DNA from 2 places in the Aminobacter sp. MDW-2 genome. Region 1 is predicted to be linked to the other one. Evidence: riboswitches for the same ligand, from Rfam matches in the RefSeq annotation. Region 1 holds a riboswitch; the other holds the start of a gene.

Region 1 (3,406 bases):
TCGACATCATTGGCCTGTCCGGCCTGATCACGCCCTCGCTCGACGAAATGGCGCATGTCGCCGCCGAAATGGAGCGCGAGGGGTTCGACATTCCGCTGCTGATCGGCGGCGCCACCACGAGTCGTGTCCACACCGCGGTGAAGATCCATCCGCGCTACAGCGCCGGCCAGACAGTCTACGTCACCGATGCCAGCCGCGCTGTTGGCGTGGTGTCCAACCTGCTGTCCCCTGAGGCCAAGGGCGGCTACGTTGAACAGGTGCAAGCCGAATATCAGAAGGTCGCCGACGCCCATCACCGCGCCGAAGCTGACAAGCAGCGATTGCCGTTGGCCAAGGCGCGTGCCAATGCGCACAAGGTCGACTGGTCATCTTATGCGCCGCCGAAGCCAACCTTCCTCGGCACCAGGGTGTTCGAAGCCTGGGACCTGGCCGAACTGGCCCGCTACATCGACTGGACGCCGTTCTTCCAGACCTGGGAACTCAAGGGCCGTTACCCCAAGATCCTCGAGGACGAGAAGCAGGGCGCCGCGGCGCGCCAGCTGTTCGACGACGCGCAGGCGATGCTGCGCAAGATCATCGACGAGAAGTGGTTCGCGCCCAAGGCCGTCATCGGCTTCTGGCCGGCCAATTCGGTCGGCGACGACGTCAGGCTGTTCACCGACGAGGCACGCAGCGAGGAGCTTGCCACCTTCTTCACCCTGCGCCAGCAGCTGACCAAGCGCGACGGCAAGGCCAATGTCGCACTGGCCGACTTCATCGCTCCCGCCGACGGCGGCAAGCCGGATTATCTCGGCGGCTTCGTGGTCACTGCAGGCATCGAGGAAGTGGCGATCGCCGAGCGCTTCGAACGCGCCAATGACGACTACTCCTCGATCATGGTCAAGGCGCTGGCCGACCGTTTCGCAGAGGCCTTCGCTGAACGCATGCACGAGAAGGTGCGCAAGGAGTTCTGGGGCTACGCACCTGATGAAAACCTCGCGCCCGACGACCTGATCGGCGAGCCCTATCGCGGCATCCGTCCGGCGCCGGGCTATCCTGCCCAGCCCGACCACACCGAAAAGGTGACCTTGTTCCGCCTGCTCGATGCCGAGAAAACCGCCGGCGTCAGCCTCACCGAAAGCATGGCGATGTGGCCGGGCTCGTCGGTCTCCGGCATCTATCTCGCCCACCCCGAGAGTTATTATTTCGGCGTCGCCAAGGTCGAGCGCGACCAGGTCGAGGATTATGCGCGGCGCAAGGGCATGACCATCGCCGAGGTCGAGCGCTGGCTCGGGCCGATCCTCAACTATGTGCCGGCATCGTTCGCCGAAGCGGCCGAATAGCAACACGATGACATCACATGGGCTCTGTCGCCTTTGCGCTGAGCCCGTGTCGTTTTCATGCTCGTGCCCGGCCACCAATCCGTGGTCTGATCCGGTCATGTTCAAGGTGCTGCTTCGAGTGTGAGACGAAGCGGAGAATTGGGAAGCCGGTGAGAAGCCGGCGCTGCCCCCGCAACGGTGGCGGAGTTATTGTTTCGACGGGAGACCACTGGGCCAGCCGGCCTGGGAAGGTGTCGAGACAGTCCGAAAGGACAGCTCCGAAGCCCGGAAACCAGCCTTGAACCTGACAGAACTCGACTGATCGCGGTGGGCGGTCAAGAGGCGGATCGTTGCTGCACGGACCTCTGCGTCCGCCGGCTGGCGTTCTTCCCAAATCAAGCCACCCGTTCAGTCCTTGGTGCGAGGACAGGACATGGATGCGAAGAACGAAATGCTGAAGCTGCTGCGCGGACGCCGCGACGGGTTCAGCCTGGCACAGCCCTTTTACACCGACCCGGATTTCTACCGGCTCGACCTCGAGCTGATCTGGTACCGCGACTGGCTGTTTGTCGGCCATGACTGCGAACTGGCCAAGCCGGGCAGCTTCTTCACCGTCCAGGTCGGCGACTATCCCGTCGTGCTCGTCCGCGACCAGAAGGGTGAGCTGCGCGCCTTCCACAATTCCTGCCGCCACCGCGGCAGCCGCGTCTGCACCACGGACAAAGGTACGGCGGCCAAGCTCGTCTGTCCTTACCACCAGTGGACCTACGAACTCGACGGACGCCTGCTGTTTGCGCGCCAGATGGCGGAAGGTTTCGACAAGAGCCAGTTCGGCCTGAAGCCGGTCGCCTGCGAATCCGTCGGCGGCTACATCTTCATCTGCCTCGCCGACGAGCCCGCCGACTTCGCGCCGATGCGGGCCATGGTCGAGCCGTACCTGCTGCCGCACCGGCTGCGCGAAGCCAAGGTCGCCTTCGAAAGCACAATCGTCGAGAAGGGAAACTGGAAGCTGGTCTGGGAAAACAACCGCGAGTGTTACCACTGCGCCGGCAATCACCCTGAGCTGTGCAAGACCTTTCCCGAGGCGCCGAACGTTACCGGCGTCAATGGCGCCGAAAGCGATCCCGAAATGCTGGCGCACTGGGCAAAGTGCGAGGCGGTGGGGTTGCCGAGCAAGTTCCGCATCGATGCCGGCGGCCAGTACAGGGCGACACGCGCGCCACTGCTGCGTGACGCGGTGAGCTACACCATGTCGGGCAAGCGCGCAGTGCGGAAAAACCTCTCCGACAGCGTCTCGGCCGACAGGATCGGCACGCTGCTGCTCTATCATTATCCGACAACCTGGAACCATGTGCTCGGCGACCATGCCGTCACCTTCCGCGTGCTGCCGATCAGCGCCACGGAAACGGCCGTCACCACCAAATGGCTGGTTCACAAGGATGCCGTCGAAGGCGTCGACTACGACCTGGCCGAACTGACCCATGTTTGGACCGAGACCAACGACCAGGACCGCCGCATCGTCGAGGAAAATGCCTTCGGCATCAAATCGCCGGCCTACGAGCCCGGGCCTTATTCGGAGGAACACGAGGGCGGCGTCATGCAGTTCATCGAATGGTACGTCGGCTTCATCGAACCGCGGCTGGCCGACGGTGGCAAGCCGGTCCTGCGAAACGTCGCCTGACCGGGAGAAGGGCATGAACGCGATGACCGAGCTTGGCCTTTACCGCAACCTCGACGAAATGGCGCCCTGGAACGACCGGCTCCAGGTACTGGAGGTCATCGGCGTCACCGACGAGGCGCCCGACGTCAGGACCTTCACCTTCCGCTCCGACAACCAGACCTGGTTCCGCTACAAGCCGGGCCAGTTCGTGACGCTCGAACTGCCGGCCGAACCGGCACCCGTCATGCGCACCTACACGCTGTCGTCCAGCCCGTCGCGGCCGTTCTCCATCGCCGTCACCGTCAAGGCGCAGGCGGGCAGCGTCGGCACACGCTGGATGTTCGACCATCTGAAGCCGGGCGTCCGCATCAAGGCCTATGGCCCTTCAGGCGACTTCTCGCTGCACCAGCATCCGGCCGCCAAATATCTGTTCGTCTCGGCCGGG
Region 2 (3,406 bases), 2.0 Mb from region 1:
ACGACTCTCAGGCTGAACGCCGCGTCCGATTGGGAGAGCCATTCGGCGACCATCGACGCCTATGGCAACTACCGAAAATCCATCTCCGGCCAGGAGGTCAAGGATCTCAGCGGCGGCATCGACGGGCGGCTGCAGCTCGATCTCGCCGACGACATGCGCGCATTGGCGCAGCTCGGCTACAGCATGCGCCCGGAATCGACGTCGTCGCCCGTGGTCATCTCCGGCACCGCCGAGCGGCCGACCCTGCACACGCTGAACGGCGCGCTGGGTGTCGAAAAGGCCGTCGGCAAGTTCCGCTTCGGAGTGACCGGCGAAGCTGTCGACGAAAGCTACAGCGACGCCGAACTGACCGACGGCACCACGCTCTCACAGAAGGACCGCGACTCCAGACTCTATACCGGCAAGGTCCGCGTCGGCTACGAGGTCTCACCGGCGTTGACGCCCTTTGGCGAGGTCGAATTCGGCCGCCGGGTCTATGACCTGCGCTTCGACACCGCCGGTTTCGAGCGCTCGTCCAAGCGTACCGGCGCCCGCGCCGGCGTCGAGATCGACATGGGCGAAAAATTCGGCGGCGAGATTTCGGCCGGCTGGATTTCGGAGGATTTCGACGACGACCGGCTGAAGACGGTTTCCGCCGCGACGATTGCCGCTGATCTCAGATGGTCGCCGATGCGCGGCACGATCGTCGGCCTGACCGGCGAAACCCTGGTCGAGGGATCGACGACCCCGGGCGACAGCGGTTCGGTGCTCTACAACGGCCGCCTCAGCGTCGAACGGCAGATCCGTTCCAACCTGACTGCATTCCTCGCCGGCGGCGTCGGCTACCGCGACTATGCCAGCTCGAACGACCACGAGCTGAGGCTCAGTGCCGAAGCGGGCCTGACCTGGTGGCTCAACCGCTACGCCGGCCTGACCGGCAAGCTGCGCCATGAGACCTTCGACAGCACCTTGCCGTTCCGCGACGCCAAGACCAACAGCGTCTTCGTCGGGTTGAAAATCCAGCGCTAACCTGCTTGGGGCAAACCGCCGATCGCGGCGGCTGCGGCCCTCAAGGCCGTCTCCCCCTGCCCCGCATAGACCTCGCTCATGATCAGCTCGGCAAGCGGCAGACGGCATCCCCAGCCATGGCGCTCGAGATCGGGCTTGTCGGCGAATTCGCTGACGTGGCCGACGCAGAGATAGGCCACCGGCACGACGTGATCGGGAATGCCTAGCAACTGCTTCAGCGCCTCGCGATCGAGGATGCTGACCCAGCCGACGCCTATGCCCTCGGCACGCGCGGCGAGCCAGAAATTCTGAACTGCGCAGACGGTGCTGAAGAGGTCCATCTCGGGATTGTGCCATCGCCCGAGCGGAGAGGTTGCCGAACGGCTGCGGTCGCAGGTGACGACCAGGTTGAGCGGGCTTTCGCAGATGCCTTCGAGCTTGAGCTTGCGGTACAGCTCCCGCTGCTCCTCGGCGATCTCAGGCAGTTCCTGCTGCCGCGCCGCAAAGAACAGGTCGCGGACGCGCTCGCGTCGTTCGCGATCTCTGATGACGATGAAGTTCCACGGCTGCATGAAGCCGACCGACGGCGCGTGATGGGCCGCCAGCAGCAGCCGCGCCAGCACATCGTCGTCGATCGGATCAGGCAGAAAATGGCTGCGAACGTCGCGGCGCGTGAAGATGGCGCGGTAAACGGCATCCTGTGCGGCGATATCGAAACAGCCTGAAACGGCCTTCAACTGGTCAGCAAGCATCGCATATCCCCTGGCGAGCATGTCGGTTCCCTCCGCCTGACCATGCGGAGGTCGATGTCTGCCGGGCCGGTCTTCTGGCTCGAGTTCAACCCGTCTGCGGCGCCTTCCCGTTCAGGATGAACAGTGGCCTCTGCCGATACGGTCCCTCTTACAGCGTTGGGCACGCCACGGATTTGCACCGTGTTCCCGATTCTCCCGCATCGCTGCGGGCACCTGGCAGGGTATTTCTAGCGGCAGCAGCGGCCGAAAGCCATCGCACCGTGCGTCCAATCCTGACGCACGGGCGACATGTGGCTTACTTGCCCGGCTTGATCTCGCCGAGCAGCCCTTCGATGACGCCGGCCATGCTCCTGCTGAGATCGGAGCGCGACAAGGCAAAGGCAACGTTGGCTTCGACGAAACCTTCCGGCGAGCCGCAGTCGAAGGTGCGGCCGCGATAATGATAGCCGTAGAAGGACTGCATCTTCTCGAGCTTGAGCATGGCGTCGGTCAGCTGGATCTCGTCGCCGGCGCCACGCTCCTGGCTTGCCAGGATGTTGAAAATCTCCGGCTGCAGAATGTAGCGGCCATTGATGAACAGGTTCGAGGGTGCCGTACCCTGCTTGGGCTTTTCCACCATGCCCTCGATCTCGAAGCCGGTGTGAACCGACTTGCCCTTGCCGACGATGCCGTATTTGTGCGCCTCGGCCGGGTCGCATTCCTGGACGGCGATGATGTTGTTGCCGGTCTCGGCATAGAGCTCGACCATCTCGCGCATGCAGCTCTTTTCCGACTGCATGATCATGTCGGGCAACAGCAGCGCGAAGGGCTCGTCGCCGACCAGCTCGCGCGCGCACCACACTGCGTGGCCAAGGCCGAGCGGTACCTGCTGGCGCGTGAACGAGGTCTGGCCCGGGGCCGGCTGCAACCGCTGCAGGCGCTCCAGTTGCTCGGTCTTGCCGCGCTGGGCCAGCGTATCATAAAGTTCGAACTGGACGTCGAAATGGTCTTCGATGACCGCCTTGTTGCGGCCCGTGACAAAGATGAAATGTTCGATGCCCGCTTCGCGCGCCTCGTCGACCACGTACTGGATTACAGGGCGATCGACCACAGTCAGCATTTCCTTGGGGATAGACTTGGTGGCAGGCAGAAAACGCGTGCCCAGGCCCGCGACCGGAAAAACTGCCTTGCGAACTCTTTTCATTGCGTGGTCGTCCGATAGAGGGATGTATCGGACGCCAACTTTGCCACGCCCGAATTGATGAATACTGAATGCGTTCACATATTCGGCGACAGCGGGCAAGACCATTGATCACGCGATCTTGATTGTCCGAACAGCTAGGTGGACAATCCCTCAACCCGCTTTTCGTTCCCCAACGGGTCTATGGTAAACTGATTGATAACCGGCATCGGCGATGAATCGTGTTTCTGATCTCTCCAAGGAGGAAAGAATGCCCCTTCGCAAGACCGCCAAAGGCCTCCTGAGCGCCGCTGCCCTTTCGCTGGCATTGATGCTTCCGGCCGGCCCGGCGGCCGCCGAAGCCGGTTTCCAGCGCTGGGTGGCGAGCTTCCGCTCCGTCGCCGCAGACAACGGGATTTCCGGTTCGACCTATGACCGCGCCTTTCGTGGCGTGACCTCGGCCGACCCCGAAGTACTTGAAAAGGCCCGCTTTCAGCCCGAATTCACC

What was found. Region 1 has a riboswitch for cobalamin ahead of H5P29_RS01250 (aromatic ring-hydroxylating dioxygenase subunit alpha). Riboswitches for the same ligand answer to the same signal wherever they lie in the genome.
Region 2: another riboswitch for cobalamin. It lies ahead of bluB (5,6-dimethylbenzimidazole synthase); the one in region 1 lies ahead of H5P29_RS01250 (aromatic ring-hydroxylating dioxygenase subunit alpha).

The regions. Positions count from the first base shown of each region.
Region 1 covers NZ_CP060197.1:242,323-245,728, reverse strand. The annotation lists gene metH (methionine synthase) at 1-1,322, shown strand, start outside; cobalamin riboswitch at 1,410-1,617, shown strand; gene H5P29_RS01250 (aromatic ring-hydroxylating dioxygenase subunit alpha) at 1,735-2,982, shown strand; gene H5P29_RS01245 (hybrid-cluster NAD(P)-dependent oxidoreductase) at 3,005-3,406, shown strand, end outside.
Region 2 covers NZ_CP060197.1:2,245,860-2,249,265, reverse strand. The annotation lists gene H5P29_RS10940 (outer membrane beta-barrel protein) at 1-1,008, shown strand, start outside; gene bluB (5,6-dimethylbenzimidazole synthase) at 1,005-1,760, opposite strand; cobalamin riboswitch at 1,786-1,971, opposite strand; gene galU (UTP--glucose-1-phosphate uridylyltransferase GalU) at 2,035-2,922, opposite strand; gene H5P29_RS10925 (lytic murein transglycosylase) at 3,170-3,406, shown strand, end outside.